One region of the Marinomonas mediterranea MMB-1 genome, then DNA from elsewhere that is predicted to be linked to it. Evidence: predicted binding sites of a transcription regulator. Region 1 holds the regulator's gene; the other holds the start of a gene.

Region 1 (9,157 bases):
AGAGACTATTGCCTTACCAAAATGACTCAACAATGGACCCAGTACCAGTATGGATGCCCTCATTGTTTTAACTAATTCATAAGGCGCTTCACAGTTATTAAGAGTGGACACATCTAACTGCACATTCATACGCTCATCGACGACAACACCACAACCCATTGAACCAAGTAGCTCAAGCATGGTGGTAATATCGTGCAAGTGAGGCAGATTTCGAATTGTAATTTCTTCTTTTGTCAGCAAAGTAGCAGCAAGAATAGGCAACGCAGCGTTCTTGGCTCCAGAAGCGCGCACTGTACCGTTCAGCGTTTTACCGCCGATTATCTGTAATTTATCCATTGATTCACTCGCGAATTTGGTTAGAGCTGGCTGTACTGAGCCAAAGTGTATGTCTTCATAGTGACAGCATGAATAGCACCAGAGGAAATAGCGTCTTGTAGATGAGAATAGACGAGTTGTTGACGCTTAACTGTATTTAAACCCTCAAATTGGTCGCTAACAACGACCAATTGAAAATTACAACCTTCACCGTCAGCGTATACCTGACAGCCTTCGATCTTGCTTTCTAGCAACGCTTTCACTTCACCTGCGTTCACTTTCACTCCAAAATAGTGTTTTTTTGATTTTTATTTATTCTACACGATAAGTAATCGTTGATTAACTAACTTTTATGAACTTCACGAGCAAAAATAGTGAATCTAAGTTCTGAATGTCAAAACCTGATCAACGCCATACAACTTTGCCATATCCACCAGCTCATCGCTTGCGCCAACCACCTCTAAGCGCTTACTCTTTTTTACAACTTGAACAAGCAACGCAAATAAAGGCGCACCAGCACCAACAAGCGCAGAAACATCGACTATGTTCGCAAGCTCCTTTTCTTTACTCAATTGTCCAGAAAAGCCCTTGATTGAATCCAATGCATACATACCAGACAACACAATCTGATCAGGCGAAATCGTCATTTTCATGGTATTAATCCTCTTTATTTAGCCGCTAAGGAAGATTCCCACGCAGAGATCGCATCATCTAAGTTGTTTTTATTCTTCTGCATCATAACGCCAAACTGCTTGCGAAATGTAAGCCCAAAATTAATTCCATTTATAATGATATTACTTAACTGCCAGTTACCTGATTTACTTTGCGCCATATAAAAGGCGATATCTATCGCAGTGCCATCGTCTGTTTTAAAACCAACATCAACTTTAGTTTCTTTACCTCGCTGATTTGACGCCAATGGTTTAACTTCAATCGCACTCGGATCAAAATCCAACAAAGTAGTGCCGTATGTATTAATGAGTGTCGCTTTCGTCACGCTCGAAAAACGCGATCTCTGATCAGCGCTTGAGCGGCGGTAATATTTCCCCATTACTTTCTTAGCAAAGTCATTGAAATCAATAACCGGATCCAACACCCCAGACACTGTTTCATAAAGTCTTTGCGGGTCTTTCGAAAGCACTTTTTTCTGATCAACAATTTTCGTTTTAAACTGATCAACCACAGCTAACACAGCATCTCTTGCACCCTCATCTGGCGCAGCACTTACACTTTGCACAAAAAAAACAGCGAATAGAGCAAAAAATCTGATCATATGACTCATTGTTCTTCCTCATCTGATTTAAATAAGAACTGACCAATTAAGTTTTCCAGCACGAGCGCAGACTGAGTATCGAAAATTTCGTCACCGTCTTTTAGCGATTCCTCTTCAGCCCCAATGGTTATACCAAGATATTTTTCTCCTAGCAGACCACTGGTTAAAATAGCAATTGAACTGTCTGTTGGGATATTATCGATATCACTGTGAACCGACATTGTCACCAGCCCCATGAAGTATTCTTTATCAAAAGAAATACTCTCGACTTCACCAACCGTCACACCCGCAATCGTAACTTTAGCACGTTCAGTTAAGCCACCTATATCGTCAAAGCGAGCAACAATATTGTACGTATCTTTCTTATCAGAAAACGCTAGACCACTTACTTGTATTGCAAGGTATCCGAACGCAGCAATACCCAACACAATAAAAACACCTACCAAAAGTTCCGTATGTTTATTTCTCATTCCTAAAAATCCCCAAACATTGCCGCAGTTAGAATAAAATCAAGAAATAGGACAGCTAAAGATCCTAGCACTACCGTTCGCGTTGTCGCCTTACCAATACCTTCTGACGTAGGGTCACACTCGAATCCTTGATAAACGGCTATCCATGTAATAGCACAAGCAAAAAAGATTGATTTTATAATGCCGTTAAACACATCGATATCAAAATAGACTGATTGCTGCATCAATGACCAAAATGAGCCATCATAAATACCCAACCAATGAACTGATACTAGCATACCGCCTAAAATACCTGTCGCAGAGAAAATCAAGCAAAGTAGCGGCATACAAATCATACCAGCGATAAACCTAGGCGCGATAACTCGGCGAAGAGGATCAACTCCCATCATTTCATAACTGGATAACTGTTCCGTCGCCTTCATTAAGCCTATCTCGGCCGTTAACGCAGACCCTGCTCTACCCGCGAACAACAATGCAGTAACCACGGGCCCCAACTCACGCAACAAACTCAATGCCAACAATTGGCCCACCGCCTGCTCCGAGCCAAACTTTGCCAATATGGTGTACCCCTGAAGCGCAAGCACCATGCCGATAAAGCACCCAGAAACTATAACAATCACTAAGGACAAAACACCAACGGAATAGACTTGATTGACAAGCAAGCGACAACTTTCATCCCACCTAACAGGTAACCTAGCAAGTGTTTGAAATAGGAATATTCCTGCGCGCCCAATCGACTCCAATTGGTCAAATAACGATTGCCCGACATTTCGTACTTTTTTCAAGTTGAACTCCCTATCAGGTCTCCAGCATAGCTGCACGCTGGAAAATGGAATGGAACAGGGCCATCTGCTTGGCCATTTAGAAACTGAATAACGCGTGCATCATCCGACGCCTTTATTTCTTCAGGTGTTCCTTGAGCAACAACAGTACCACCCGACAGAATACACACATGATCAGATATTGACAGAGACTCTTCAACGTCATGAGAGACGAGAACGGATGTTATACCAACCGCTTTATTTAGTTTTTTGATCAATTCGACAAGCACGCCTTTTGAGATTGGATCTTGCCCAGCGAATGGCTCATCATACATAACAAGCTCTGGATCGAGTGCGATAGCCCGCGCTAGAGCAACGCGACGTGCCATACCACCAGATAACTCCGAAGGCATTAGATCAACCGCCCCCCTCAAGCCCACACTTTGCAACTTCATTAAAACAATATCTTTAATAATGTCATCCGGAAGGTCCGTGTGCTCCTCCAAGGGAAAGGCAACGTTTTCATAGACAGACATATCACTAAACAGCGCCCCACTTTGAAACAACATGCCAATTTTCTTACGTGTGTCATACAAAGCAGAACGATTGGCTTTATGAATATCTACGCCATCAACCAACACTGAGCCTTGATCTGGATGGAGTTGAGCGGCGATTAAACGCAACAGTGTCGTTTTCCCTGTGCCACTCGGCCCCATAACGGCGGTTATTTTTCCACGAGGAATGTTAATAGACACTCCTTCATAAATCGCTCTCTCTCCACGAGTAAACGATAGATTGCTAATTTGAACGTAAGCGTTTTTCACGACTTTTATACTTCCATTTAAATCTATTGTACAAATAGTAGCATTCGCCCTCCCCAAATTAAACGCTATAACTATTATGTTGTTTGTTTTATAAAGGATCGCGCACGTCAAGTCTTGAATTTAGTTGGTAAACCACATTAAATGGAGCACTTTGCTATCCATGGAATAAAAGATATATGTTTTTGTTTGCTGCGGCGCTCGTAACTGGCCTTATTTTATTAGTATTAAGCTCAGATAAGTTTATCGAACATGCGGCACTTGTCGCCGAAAAATTAAATGTTAGCCCAATTATAATTGGTGTAACGCTCGTCGCCCTAGGAACCTCTGCCCCTGAGATGGTTGTGTCGGCCACCGCCGCACTAGATAATGCACCAGGGATAGCGATTGGTAACGTCCTAGGATCAAATATAGCCAATGTTGCCTTAGTATTAGGTGCAACACTTTTTTTCTCGTCCATTCCAATTGCGGGAACGCTCGTAAAAAAGGAGATACCTCTCGTTGTCGCCATCACACTGATAGCAGGCGCTCTGTTTTACGATGGGCACCTCTCCAAAGTGGACGGCTTAATACTGATTGCTTCATTTGTTATTGCTTTAATTATCTTACTTAAGGGTACGAAAGACGGTGAAGACGAGCTCACAGAAGATTTACCTGAAGATGACGGTAAGAGTGTCTGGTACTCATTGCTTATGGCGACATTAGGTCTCGCAGTATTAATTATTTCATCAAAAATATTGGTATGGGGAGCGGTCGGAATTGCGACACTAATGGGAATAAGCGAACTTGTTATAGGCTTGACCATTGTCGCAATCGGCACAAGCTTGCCTGAATTAGCCGCTTCGATTACAAGCGTTAAAAAAGGTCATCATGATATTGCCATTGGCAATGTATTAGGATCAAACCTATTCAATTTGGCAACCGTATTACCAATGCCAGCGATCCTAGCCCCAGGATTGCTAAACGAAGAGGTGTTAAATCGCGATTATTGGTGGGTTTTAGGACTTACCCTTACATTAACACTTCTTGTCCTTGTATACTCTCGCACTAGATCTAAAGAAGTTCCTCGCTGGATTGGCTTCCCCTTGTTGGGCAGCTATGCAATCTACTTATATACTCTAATTGCATATAGCTAATTAATTATGAATATACTTTCGTCTAAAGACTGGGCAAAAAAGCTCCTTATTCTTTTAGCAATAGCGGCGTCTGCAACGGCATTCTTTTGGTATGGGGCGTCGCCGACTCTGACACTCGTCTCAACAGACGAACTTTCCGACTCCCCTGACTATTTTTTAGAAAATGTCACGTCAAGAGAATATACCATTGATGGAAAGTTGGAACAGACGATCAAGACATCAAAATTGAGTCATTTCAACTCAAACAAACAAACAGAAGCAATATCACCAAAAATAGAAACGGTTACAAATGATATCGCTTGGTACGCTGAGGCAGACTTTGGAAAACTAAATGACGCCAACAAAGATATATTACTAACCTCCAATGCATTCGTAACCCGAAAAGACAGCACAACAACATCCAACCGCTTAAATGCAGATTCAATTCACTACAATGATGTCGACAAGTCGCTGATCAGCCTTGGAAATGCGGAACTCATTACACAGCAAGGCATAACAAAAGCGGACACCATTCGCTCATTCGTAGACCTTGAAACTGCTCAATTTAAAGGAAACGTATCTGGACATTATGAACAAGCTACTCAAAATCAATAAGGTCACCTTGTTTCTAACAGTAAGCGCTTGTTTAAGTGCTAGCTCAAACTACGCTTTAGAAAGCGACACTAGCCAACCTCTTGAAATCCAAGCGGATGAAGCATTTTACGATCAGAAAGCGGGCGAAGCCACCTACAAAGGCGACGTTCTAATAAAACAAGGCACGATCGAAATAAAAGCAGACTTTCTAAAGGTGTTTACCGACCCAGCCACCAACACTTTTAGCTCTTTACAGGCCACTGGCACACCAGCGAGATTCACGCAGCAATTAGACGAGGCCGGAAACAGAGTAACAAGTCGCGGAGATCAGATCGACTACATTACAGATGGACGCTTAGAAATTAATGGCAAAGGCTATTTAAAGCGAGGGTTAGATGAAATAGATGCGGATTTCATCCTCTATATGATGAAAAATGAAACCTTTACCGCAGAAAACAGAGGCAATGGACGAGTAAAAATGACTTTGCAACCAGCTCAAGAGAAGAGTGAATAATGGCAATATTGGAAGCCAAACATCTCGCTAAGGCGTACAAAAAACGAAAAGTTGTGCTCGATGTGTCACTGTCCGTCGAATCTGGACAAGCAGTTGGCCTGTTAGGTCCAAACGGCGCGGGCAAAACGACCTGTTTCTATATGATTGTTGGCATGGTAGCAAATGATGCTGGAGGAATATTCATCGATGGCCTGGATGTAACTAAGGATGCGATGCACGCGCGCGCGCAAAAAGGCATTGGCTATCTCCCTCAAGAAGCATCTATCTTTAGAAAAATGTCTGTTGAAGACAACATTGCAGCCATTATAGAAACTAGAAAAACACTGACTAAACAAGAACGAAGCGACTTACTAGAAAAATTGCTTGAAGAATTTCATGTTACTCATATTAGAAAGAATTTAGGCATGGCTCTCTCGGGTGGAGAGCGACGAAGGGTAGAAATCGCACGCGCACTGGCAATGAACCCTAAATTCATTTTACTTGATGAACCTTTTGCTGGTGTCGACCCTATATCGGTCGGCGACATTAAGCAAATCATAAAACACCTCACAGACAGCGGCATTGGTGTTTTAATTACCGACCACAATGTTAGAGAAACGCTAGACATTTGCGACAAGGCTTACATTGTAGGAAATGGACACATCATCGCCTCAGGAAATGCAGATGACGTTATTAACAATGAACAAGTAAAAAAAGTCTACCTAGGCGACGACTTCAAGCTTTAAGCTCTTATTTTTCAAATAAAAAGGGAGTAATATGCATAACGCGTTCCATAAAAGAAGAGTTGCTCCATGAAGCAGTCATTACAGCTAAAAATCGGTCAGCAGTTAACTATGACTCCACAGTTGCAGCAAGCGATACGCTTACTTCAACTCTCAACTATTGACCTGCAACAGGAAATACACGATTTTCTGGAATCTAACCCACTTCTTGAACTAGATGAAGACGAGAGTGCAGCTGCAGCGTCATCAGAATCCAGCAATCAAACCGAAAAAAAAGCAGAGAGCGACACTAACTCAGAAGAAGCAAGAGTAGAGTCTGAATGGACGGAAAGTATCCCTGAAGAACTCTCTATCGACAGTAGTTGGGACGACACGTATCAAAATACAGCAGCGGCCTCTGACGCACCTTTATTTGATGGTGATTTCGACTTAGACAGTAGAAATTCTGAATCCGAAAATATACAAGACCATCTAATATGGCAACTAAACCTTACTCATATTTCTGATAGAGACATTGAAATTGCATATGCTTTAATTGAATGCGTTCAACCCGATGGCTACCTATCGATCAGCGTGCAAGAAGTCTTTGAATCCCTTGCCTCTGAACTTGAAGACTTAGAGCTCGATGAAGTTGTCGCTGTCCAACATCGCGTCCAACGATTTGACCCCGTTGGCGTTGCGTCGCAAGACCTAAGAGAATGTCTATTAGTCCAACTGGAAGGCTTTCACAATCACCAATTGTTTAAACCCGCCCATAACGTTATCGATAACTATTTACCACTTCTCGGGAATCGCGACTTTGCCCAGCTATGTAGGAAAACACGCTTAAAGGAAGAGGCGCTTAAAGACGTTATCGCGCTTATACAACAACTAAACCCAAAACCCGGCTCGACAATTGACACCTCAGACACTGACTATGTTATTCCTGATGTTTCAGTAAAAAAGAAAAATGGTATTTGGCAAGTTGAACTAAACAATGATGCGCTACCACCAGTAAAGATCAACGAAACCTATTCAGCAATGGCAAACAAGTCAGCGTCTTCGGAAGACGTAAACTACATAAAGACCTCGCTACAGGAAGCCAAGTGGTTTATAAAAAGCCTTCAAAGTAGAAATGAAACCCTACTAAAGGTCGCCAGCTGTATCGTAAATAGGCAGATCGAATTCTTCGAGTATGGCGAAGAGGCAATGAAACCGATGGTACTCCATAACGTGGCAGAAGAAGTCGGAATGCATGAATCAACAATATCTCGTGTCACAACTCAAAAATACATGCATACTCCTAAAGGTATCTTTGAGCTCAAATATTTCTTTTCGAGTCATGTTAATACAAGCTCTGGCGGAGAATGCTCCTCAACGGCTATTCGTGCCATGATTAAAAAGCTTATTGCAGAAGAACCGGCTAAAAAGCCTCTTAGTGACAATAAGCTAGCTACGATACTTGCCGAGCAAGGAATACAAGTTGCGAGACGTACCGTCGCAAAATATCGCGAGGCGATGAACATCCCTCCTTCCAATGAACGAAAGCGCCTTATTTAAGGTAGGTCATATCAACAATGTCTTTAGAAAAATTAGTCAATAGTGAGCTGGTTTTTGCTAATCAACCAATTGCCAGCAAAAAAAGAGTTCTGGAATTTTTAGCCGAGGCTATTGGGGCGAGGCTGCATTGTGAGTCAGAAGCAGTCTACGATGCGCTTTTAGCAAGAGAGAAGCTCGGCAGTACTGGCGTCGGAGCCGGAATAGCAATTCCGCACTGTAGATTTGAACAAGCAAATCATGCTGCCCTTGTTGTTATGTCTCTAGAAAAACCCATTGATTACGACTCAATAGACAGACAACCCGTTGATTTAATATTTGCACTGATAGCCCCTCCTAACGAATGCGAGGGACATCTTAAGACGTTATCTCAAATTGCAGAAATGGCACAATCTCCAGATAAATTAAAGAGACTACGTGATACTACAACAAACGAAGAATTGATAACCTCATTTCTACAACAAGTATAAGGGCGACTGCCATGCAGGAAAAGACCGTCACTATTGTAAACAAACTAGGCTTACATGCTCGGGCAGCCAGTAAACTGGTTGAAACAACGACTCGCTTTTCGTGCGATATTACCATCGAAAAAGATGGTCGAAACGTAGACGGAAAAAGCATCATGGCTATGATGATGCTGGCGGCTAGTAAAGGAACAGATTTAAAAATAAAGGCGAACGGCGATGATGAAATAGACGCTATGGACGCAATCGTCGAGGTCATTGCTAATCGATTCGGCGAAGCGGAGTAAGCCCACTACATGACTGAGCAAACCACTCAAGAACACCTCCAGACAGTAAATGAATCACTTGAGTCTGGAACAACGATGCAAATCCGGTATTTGCTCAATGGTGCTCTACCCGCTCAGGATGTAGCAAGACTTCTAGAATCTTCTCCACCAAAAGAACGTAAGCTGCTTTGGGACCTAATCGACGATAAGAACGAAGGTGAGGTTCTTCAATATTTAAGTGAAGACATCAGTGCTCAGTTCATGAAAACAATGGATACGGAACGACTTGTTGCCGTATCTGAACAG
Region 2 (9,157 bases), 910 kb from region 1:
GTTACACTTGAGCTAGGGGGAAAGTCCCCTGCATTAGTATGTGAAGATTTCAATATTAGAAAAGCGGCGCAAAGAATTTGCTTCGGAAAGTGCGTTAACAGCGGTCAGACATGTGTCGCACCTGATTATGCGCTGGTTCCCAAAGAACAGGTAAATTGCTTTTTAGAAGAACTCGAGCACGCCTTTCAAGACATGTATCCCTCTGTTGTAGACAATCAAGACTATACATCGATCATTTCAGAAGAACACAAAGCTCGTCTTGAAAAGATGATTGAAGATGTGAAATTACAAGGTGCGAATGTCATACAGCTTAATCCGGCCAATGAAGACTTTTCAAAGACGAAAAAACTGTCATTACATTTAGTCAGCGAAATAGAGGGTGCGCCAGATTTAATGCAAGAGGAGATATTTGGGCCTATCTTGCCTATCATCGCATACGATACATTAGCCGACGCACTGGATTTTATAAATGATCGACCTAGTCCGTTAGCCCTGTATTGTTTTAGCGATGATAAGGTGGCTCAACGCGCCGTGTTAGATAAAACACATTCTGGTGGCGTGTGTATTAATGATACTTTGTTTCACTTGATTCAAGACGATTTGCCGTTTGGTGGTGTAGGAGAGTCGGGAATGGGGCAATACCACGGACCAGAAGGTTTTTTGAGTTTATCGAAGGCTAAGCCGATCCATATAAAAGGTAAATTTTATACTGGACACTTGTTTTATCCGCCTTTAAATACAACGCTTAAAAAAATGCTTAAGAAGATATTTTTCTAATGCTTCCCTGCATTTATTTGGGGCCAATCGAACCGATATTCAGGGTCTTGTATAGTAGCTTAGTCTGAAAGGGTTCTCAGTGTTTCCAGTAGCCAAGCGACCTCTTTTTCGTCTTTTAAACAAGAGGTCATCTCTTTTTCATGATCCATGACTCGTTTGCTCGCTGTTTTGAAAAAGTCATTTCCTGTTTGAGTCATATACAATGCATATGAGCGACGGTCTGATTTTGAAGGTCGGCGTTCAATGATTTTCATTTTTTCAAGCTTATCTACCGCTGCGACCATGGCGGATCTGTCATTGCCTAAGGCTTGAGCGATTGCGGTTTGTGTTCTTCCAGGGTTGCTCTCCACAAGAGCGATCACTGCGAATAAACCAGGGCTAATGCCTAAATCCGAGAAGACTTCGCTAAAGGTAGCGAAGAAGTTCATTTGTGCTCTTCTTAGACGGTATCCGACGACCTTATCGAGTAGACCGTAATCAATTTTGTTATCTGCATCTTTGTTTTCGGGTGACATAGCATTCCTTAGAAATAGTTCGTAATCGATTGTTATTTTTTAGGTTAATAGCATCTACTTGCAATGACGATATTTTTATTTAGGGGTTTTATAGATTACGTAAGGGTGTGATTGTAATACAAATTGCAATTAACATGAAAACTGACTTCCTTTTCAGCGTATATCAGAAGAATTGTTCAGAGATTATTTGGCTCTTAATAGATTATCTGGACTAAATTCAGGGTTAGCTTATTTTAATTCTGGTCGATTCAACAGCGGGAAGCATCGCATCAAAAATTGAGCGTTTGCTTCCCGCTACATTGTTTTTACAATCAAGCAATCAGATGGACGAGGCCAAGTGTAATGCTTGGGAATAAGATCAGAAGAGCGACCCTAACCACATCAGAGATAAGGAAGGGTACGACACCTTTGAAACACTCTTTCAGTTTAAGATCTTTATCAAATGATTTGATGATAAAGACATTCATACCGACTGGCGGGGTTATCAATCCAACCTCTACAACGATCAAAGCCAGTATGCCGAACCAAATGCCGAGATCTTCTACAGGTATTCCAAAATCCATCGATATAATCATAGGGAAGTAGATCGGAATCGTCAGTAGAATCATTGCAAGGCTGTCTAGAAAACACCCCATTACCAAGTACGTGAGCAGCATTAACACCAAAATAGTGTAAGGAGACAATCCAGAGTTAGAGATAAGCTCAACACCCATGTCAGGCAGTTTAGACAACGCAATAAATACGCTGAAGAGGTCGGCACCCAACACGATAAAGAAAATCATGGCAGAGGAAACCGCTGTGCGCGTTAGACATTCCAAAAGTCCGTCCGTACGCATTTTACCGTGAGTTATTGCAAGCAATGCTGTAAGAATTACGCCTACCGCAGCGGCTTCTGTTGGGGTAAATAATCCAAAGTAAATTCCTCCAAGTACGACTAAGAAAATCCCTGTGATGTGCCAGACATCTTTTGTGGATTTTAGCTTTTGCATGAAGGTTGTTTTTTCACCGCGAGGCCCAGAATCTGGGTAAATACGTACGTACACAGCGATTGCAACAATGTATCCAAATGCCGCTAAAAAACCTGGAATGAATGCAGCGATGAACATTTTTGCAATATTTTGTTCGGTTAAAACGGCAAAAATGATCAATACCATAGACGGCGGAATTAAAATACCTAATGTCCCACCAGCAGCCAATGCCCCAGCAGCTAAGCTGCCTGAGTATTTAAGGCGTTTCATTTCGGGTAAGGCAACTTTACCCATGGTTGAAGCGGTCGCCAAGGAGGAGCCACAGATTGCTCCGAAAGCCGCGCATCCCGCTACGGCCGCCATTGCTATACCACCGCGTTGACGTCCGATCCACGTATTACATGTTTTGAAAAGCTCTGCGGTAATGCCGGAGCGTGTCGCCAGCTCTCCCATTAGGAGAAACAGAGGAACAACCGACAGATCATAACCTGAAAACTTCGAAACCGGTGATGTTCCTAAGTATTCCATGAGGGCAGGTGTGCCGCCAATAAAAGAATAACCAATGGCACCACACACCATCATGGAGACAGCGATTGGGATCCGTATGCTCATAAGAACAAGCAGTAAGCCCATCATGACAAACGCTAATTCAATGTTAGTCATTGTGTTTACCTCCTAGAACCGCCGCCGTTAAATTGTATAAACCACATACGCTGCAAAGCGACATGGATATGACCCCTGCGACGTACATCCACCAAGCGGGTAATTCTAAAATCATAGATTGCTCAAAATATTCATTTGCCTCTATGCCACTGAGAGCTAATCGATAGGCAAAAACAATGGAAAATACCGTAAAAAGAAGATCGCCAATGGAATCTAAAAAGCGAATAGTTTTGTCTGTGCAATGAGCCGTAAAGAGGTCGACGACGATGTGTCCACGTCGCACATAACACAATGGTAGAAAGAAAAAGACCGCAATAGCTAACCCCATCTCAGTGATTTCATAATCGCCTTCCACTGATTGGCCAATCGTTGTTCTACCCACGATACTTATAACCGTGACAGCGGCAATGCTAAAAATAACGAGTCCGCCCATGAGCGCAAAAACATACGCGAGCTTTCCTAAAGGGGTTTTACTTACATCAGCAGTAAATAGAGTCATCGTACAGCACCTGATCATTTGCCCATGTTTATTTAAAACGCATCAAACCTGATGGCGCTTTATATAACACTGAGCACTAGTCATATCTTAAATTATTTAAAATAAACGTTTAGCAATGGTTCGTTGAAGCTGTCGAACGACAGGTCGTCGTCCGACAGAATAGGTGGCTTTTTACAGAAGTGCCAGTAAACGAGAGTTAGAAGTTCTCATACTTTTTGATCAGTGTTTTTGCTTTTTCAAGTAGACGTTCTGCGTCGTATCCGTCATCGTTCATGTCTTCAATCCACTTCTCGGTAACGGGTGCAAGCGTCTCTTTCCAACGATCGTATTCCGCTCCTTCGATTGTGCTGAACGTATTGCCACGATCGACTGCATCTTTGCGTGCACCGATTTCGTATGCATCAAATGCATCACCGATAAAGCCTGCTAGTGGTACACCTGAGTTTTGGTCGATCACTTTCTTAAGATCGTCCGGTAGGCTGTTGTAGGCTTTCTTGTTCATTGAGAATATGAAGAACTGAGTATAGAACCCGCGATCACCTTTGAACTCTGTATGATGTGGTGCAAGTTCATGGATTTTAAGAGGTTTAACAACTTCAAATGGTAACGCTGTTACATCAATTACCCCTTTAGATAAGGCACTTGGCATTGATGGAACAGGCATAAAGACCGTATTTGCACCAAGGATACCCAATGCGCCGGCCATCATTTTGTTTGGCGCTCTTACTTTTAGGCCGTCCAAATCTTCCATTGTTTTGATGTCTTTCTCACGAGAATGGAAAGAGCCCGGGAAGTGCGTATGAAGAGCCAATACGTGAACATCTTTCAGTTCATCTTGCATTTCAGTCTCTGCGTATTCTTGCAGAGCCATACTTGTGATTCGTGCAGAAAGAGGCACGAATGGCAGCTCAAATGCGGTTGCTTTTGGGAAACGGCCTGGCGTGTATCCACCAACCGTCCAAGTAATGTCTGCAATCCCTTTACGAGCTTGGTCAAATAGCTGTGGTGGCTTACCGCCTAATTGCATCGCTGGGTAAAGCTCGATGTCGATTCGACCATCGGATTGCTTTTCGATTTTCTCAGCCCATGGCTTTAGGAAATTAGCTTGTGCGTTAGACATAGGAGGAAGCATGTGATGAAGCTTGAATGTATATTCAGCTTCTGCGAATGCCTGTGCCGGGAGTAATGCACTTGTTGATAAAACTGTACCAGCTAAAAGAGCCAGAGCGTTTGCTTTCAACTTTTTCATCGATAACCACCTTAGGATTGTTTTTGTTTTAATTAGTGTTCTTGTGCGTAACAAATGAACTGTTTTACGGCATCAACACAAAACGGTTCAAGATTATCTATATTTTTGACACAGCCCTAGCTTATTTGCAATGAACTCTACGCTTAATTTTTCGCCGACGGTATTCAAAAAATGCAAACACAGCCAAAAATGTTTGTTTTTATAATAGTTGTGTTATACAACTAAAAGAGTGGTTTTTACCCTTGCAAATAAATAGAAAAAATCAATGAGGGATTGTAATGAGCAAGATAATTTCTTTGGAAAAAGCGGCGGAACTCATCCCCGATAACGCCTCCGTCGCTTGGTCAACTATTGGTATGTCTTTCTTTGCTGAAGCGGTCGCAAAGTCAGTTGAACAACGCTTTTTGGAAACAGGACATCCACAAAATCTTACATTAATTCACGATTGCGGTTGTGGTGATGGTAAAGGAAAGGGGATGTCTCACCTTGCTTATGAAGGCCTTGTTAAGCGACTTATCTCCGGACATACAGGTCAAGCGCCCAAAATGGCGAACATGATATCAGAAGATGAGATAGAGGCTTACCTTCTCCCTCAGGGCGTTCTGACAACCATGTGGCGTCAGATCGCCGGAAATAAACCGGGTGTTATTACGAAAATCGGTATGGGAACGTACGTCGATCCACTGGTTAGCGGCGGAAAGGTAACCTCCCTTGCGAAAGAAGATTTGGTCAAGCGAATCTCAATCGAAGAGGAAGAGTGGCTATTGTACAAAACCTTCCCACTCGATGTGGTTGTGATTCGTGCAACGACAGCGGACGAAGACGGCAATTTGTCTGTAGAAGAAGAAGCGATGTTGGCTGAAATTTTACCGATGGCTCAGGCGGTCAAGAACAGAGGCGGCATTGTCATTGCGCAAGTTAAGTTCATTGCTGAGCGTCATTCTATCCACCCGAAAGAAGTGAAAGTTCCGGGCGTACTGGTGGATTACATCACAGTGGCACCGGAAGAAGATCACATGCAAACCATCGGAACAACTTACAACCCCGGCTTAGCGGGTAATTCTCGTGTTCCTTTAAATGCTATTCCTCCCATGCCTTTCAGCGATAGGAAAGTCATTGCTCGCCGCGCTGCGATGGAGCTTGAATCAAATGTCATGGTGAACTTGGGAATAGGGATGCCAGATGGAGTTGCCAGTGTCGCAGCGGAAGAGCAAGTCACTCGACACTTTACGCTAACAACCGAGCTTGGCACGTACGGTGGCATTCCTGCGTCAGGTCCTGATTTCGGAGCGGCGTGGAACGCAGATGCCATCATTGAACACGAAGCCCAATTCGATTTTTATGATGGCGGTGGTCTTGATATCGCATTTTTAGGATTGGCTCAGGCTGATCAGTTAGGCAACTTAAATGTCAGTAAATTTGGTCCTAAAGTCGTCGGCCCCGGCGGTTTTATCAATATCTCTCAAAGTGCCAAAAAAGTGGTCTTTTGCGGAACGCTAGAGAACGGAGCCAAATTGTCGTTTGAAAACGGCCAAGCGAAGGTGATTCAAGAAGGAAAAGTTAAGAAGTTTGTCCAATCTGTCGACCATATAACCTTTAGTGGCGCGGTCGCTCAAGCAAATAAAAAACCTGTTTTATTTATTACCGAACGGTGTGTTTTAGAGTTAAGAGAAGAAGGCATGGTGTTGACAGAGATTGCACCGGGATTGGATTTGGAGCGTGATGTATTAAGTGCTATGGCGTTCACTCCTATTATTGCTGAAGACCTGAAAACCATGCCTGAAGAAATCTTTCAGGAGAGTTGGGGCGGTCTTGAAAAATACATTATTGGGTAGACCGCAATTATCAAGGTGATTAACAAAATGAGCCGTTGTCCTATGTGCGGCTCAAGCTTAAAGAATTAGAATAAGAGGCAAGCAAGATGGCTTTTTCGAATGTAGAAATTCCTTATGGTGCGTACTGGTCTACGCCCTTTACAAAATGGCAGGGCTCTCTTCAGCACCTGCACTCTATGAAGTTTGCCGCTCACGTTGCAAAACAAGAATTAGCGAAGCGTGCTATTGATCCGGAAATTTTTGATTCGGGTGTATTGGGTATCACGATAAATCAATACCAGTCTTTTAACGGTGCGCCATGGCCACTTCATGAACTCGGTGCAACACGAACACCAGGCCATGCCATAAATCAGGTTTGTGCAACTGGAGCAAGAGTTCTGTTTGCCGGAGCGACAGAAGTCGATTGTGGACTAAGTGACGTGTCATTAATTATGACTGCGGATCGTTGCTCAAATGGGCCTAATATTTACTATCCAAACCCTAGAGGCATTGGAGGGCAGGGTAAAACTGAGGATCAAGTCTTCTACAACATGATGAACGACTGCGTTGGTGGGCATTCCATGTTGCAAACGGGTGAAAACGTTGCGAAGCAATTTGATATCACTCGTGAAGAGCTGGATGACGTTACGGTACGTCGTTATGAGCAATATCAAGATGCGCTAAAAGACGATCAAGCGTTTCAGAAGCGTTTTATGACGTTGCCTATGTCGGTTCCAACGCCTAATTTTAAGAAAGAAGACACGGTTCTCACTGGCGATGAAGGTGTTTTCCCAACCACGCTTGAAGGGCTGCAAAAACTCAAACCTATTATGGAAGGCGGTGTGGTGACCTACGGGAACCAAACCCATCCAGCTGACGGTAACGCAGCTGTCATTATGTGCCGTTCTGAAAGAGCACAAGAATTGGCCACGCGACCAGAAATTAAAGTTGAACTGATTGGTTTTGGCCAAGCTCGCGATAAATTGGCACACATGCCTGCCGCACCTATAGAAGCGTCAAAACGTGCATTAGCAATGGCGGGCATCGAAATGAAGGATGTAAAAGCCATCAAAACGCACAACCCGTTTGCGGTCAATGATGTTGCGCTAGCAAAAGCATTCTCAATTGATGTGATGGAAATGAATAACTTTGGTTGTTCGCTTATTTGGGGGCATCCTCAAGGCCCAACCGGTATGCGCGCGATCATCGAATTGATCGAGGAATTAGTGCTTAAAGGTGGTGGTTATGGACTGTTTACAGGTTGTGCCGCAGGCGACACTGGAATGGCAACGGTTGTACGAGTTTCGGACCGTTAATCGCATTCAAAGAATAATAATACAGAGGTATCTATGAGCGAATACAAATTTATTAATTTCACTGTAGACAACGGTGTCGGTCACCTTGAGTTAAATCGACCAGAAAAGAAAAATGCGATTAACGACAGCTTATGTTTAGAAATAGAGCATGCTTTTATCAACCTTCCTGATGACGTCAGCGTAATTGTTTTTTCTGGCAGTGGTCCAGAGTTTTGTTCGGGACTGGATCTTGCGGAACATAAAGCACGTGAGCCGTTTGAAGTCGTTAAGCATTCTAATATGTGGCATCGCGTATTTGGACACATTACAAACTCTGGTATTCCGGTTGTTGCGGCGATGCACGGTGCTGTTATAGGTGGCGGATTGGAGCTGGCGATTACGGCACATGTTCGTGTAACAGACGAAACTACGTTTTATCGTTTGCCAGAAGGTAAGCACGGTATCTTTGTTGGTGGCGGCGCATCGGTCAATGTTGCGAAAGTCATTGGCACAAGTCGAATGACAGAAATGATGCTAACGGGCCGAAACGTCGATGCCCAAGAAGGCTATCGTATCGGACTTGGCCACTATGTTGTTGAAAAGGGTCAAGCATTACAAAAAGCCTTTGAAATCGCACAAGGCATTGCAAAAAATTCAAAGTACTCCAATTGGGCTATGACAACAGGGCTGCGTAATATTGAAAGCATGGCGGCAGATCAAGGGTTATATACGGAATCATTGCTGTGCGGTATTACTCAAACGAGCGAAGAAGTTAAAGCGAGAATAGACGCCTTTCTGAATCGTAAAAAGTCCTAACCCATTCTCAGAAGGAGATTATTATGCAAGTTAAAGGTAATCATTTTGTTGTAACAGGATCCGCATCAGGAATAGGGGAAGCGGTTGCTCGTCGTCTGCACTCACTCGGGGCTTCCGTGAGCCTTGCTGATGTAAATGAAGAAGGGCTAAAGAGAGTCGCGCAGAGCCTAGGTGAAAGAGTGTCGTATGCAGTGACGGATATTTCCAACGAAGAGTCAGTACAAGCAAGCTTGGATGCGGCGGAAAATGCATTTGGTTCAATATACGGTGTTGTAAACTGCGCAGGTATCCCAGGTGCGGAGCGCGTGGTTGGTCGTGAAGGGCCACATCGTTTTGAGACATTTGAAAGAGCGATTCGCGTCAACCTTATGGGTACGTTCAACATGATTCGCTTAGCGGCGAATAAAATGCAGGCGAATGAGCCATTGGATACGACCGAGCGCGGTGTGATTATCAATACGGCTTCTGTGGCGGCGTATGATGGGCAAATCGGCCAAGCCGCGTATGCCGCATCAAAAGGTGGCGTGGTCTCTATGACGCTGCCTATTGCAAGAGAGCTGG

Evidence for each region. The regulator sigma-54, encoded in region 1, starts transcription at its own class of promoters, with help from an activator protein. The targets are predictions, from matches to a motif close to TGGCACNNNNNTTGCTNT.
Region 2: a site for sigma-54 is predicted at 4,778-4,795, ahead of MARME_RS13105 (acyl CoA:acetate/3-ketoacid CoA transferase). Genes of this name have one in related genera too.

The regions. Positions count from the first base shown of each region.
Region 1 covers NC_015276.1:1,967,578-1,976,734, reverse strand. The annotation lists gene murA (UDP-N-acetylglucosamine 1-carboxyvinyltransferase) at 1-336, opposite strand, end outside; gene MARME_RS09005 (BolA family protein) at 357-593, opposite strand; gene MARME_RS09000 (hypothetical protein) at 696-968, opposite strand; gene MARME_RS08995 (MlaC/ttg2D family ABC transporter substrate-binding protein) at 983-1,597, opposite strand; gene mlaD (outer membrane lipid asymmetry maintenance protein MlaD) at 1,594-2,058, opposite strand; gene mlaE (lipid asymmetry maintenance ABC transporter permease subunit MlaE) at 2,061-2,843, opposite strand; gene MARME_RS08980 (ABC transporter ATP-binding protein) at 2,840-3,643, opposite strand; gene MARME_RS08975 (calcium/sodium antiporter) at 3,820-4,776, shown strand; gene lptC (LPS export ABC transporter periplasmic protein LptC) at 4,783-5,370, shown strand; gene lptA (lipopolysaccharide transport periplasmic protein LptA) at 5,345-5,863, shown strand; gene lptB (LPS export ABC transporter ATP-binding protein) at 5,863-6,588, shown strand; gene MARME_RS08955 (RNA polymerase factor sigma-54) at 6,655-8,124, shown strand; gene MARME_RS08950 (PTS sugar transporter subunit IIA) at 8,142-8,591, shown strand; gene MARME_RS08945 (HPr family phosphocarrier protein) at 8,603-8,872, shown strand; gene mgtE (magnesium transporter) at 8,882-9,157, shown strand, end outside.
Region 2 covers NC_015276.1:2,879,395-2,888,551, reverse strand. The annotation lists gene MARME_RS13130 (coniferyl aldehyde dehydrogenase) at 1-777, shown strand, start outside; gene MARME_RS13125 (MarR family winged helix-turn-helix transcriptional regulator) at 837-1,292, opposite strand; gene MARME_RS13120 (TRAP transporter large permease) at 1,604-2,923, opposite strand; gene MARME_RS13115 (TRAP transporter small permease) at 2,916-3,422, opposite strand; gene MARME_RS13110 (TRAP transporter substrate-binding protein) at 3,619-4,671, opposite strand; gene MARME_RS13105 (acyl CoA:acetate/3-ketoacid CoA transferase) at 4,950-6,506, shown strand; gene MARME_RS13100 (thiolase family protein) at 6,593-7,801, shown strand; gene MARME_RS13095 (crotonase/enoyl-CoA hydratase family protein) at 7,835-8,596, shown strand; gene MARME_RS13090 (3-hydroxyacyl-CoA dehydrogenase) at 8,620-9,157, shown strand, end outside.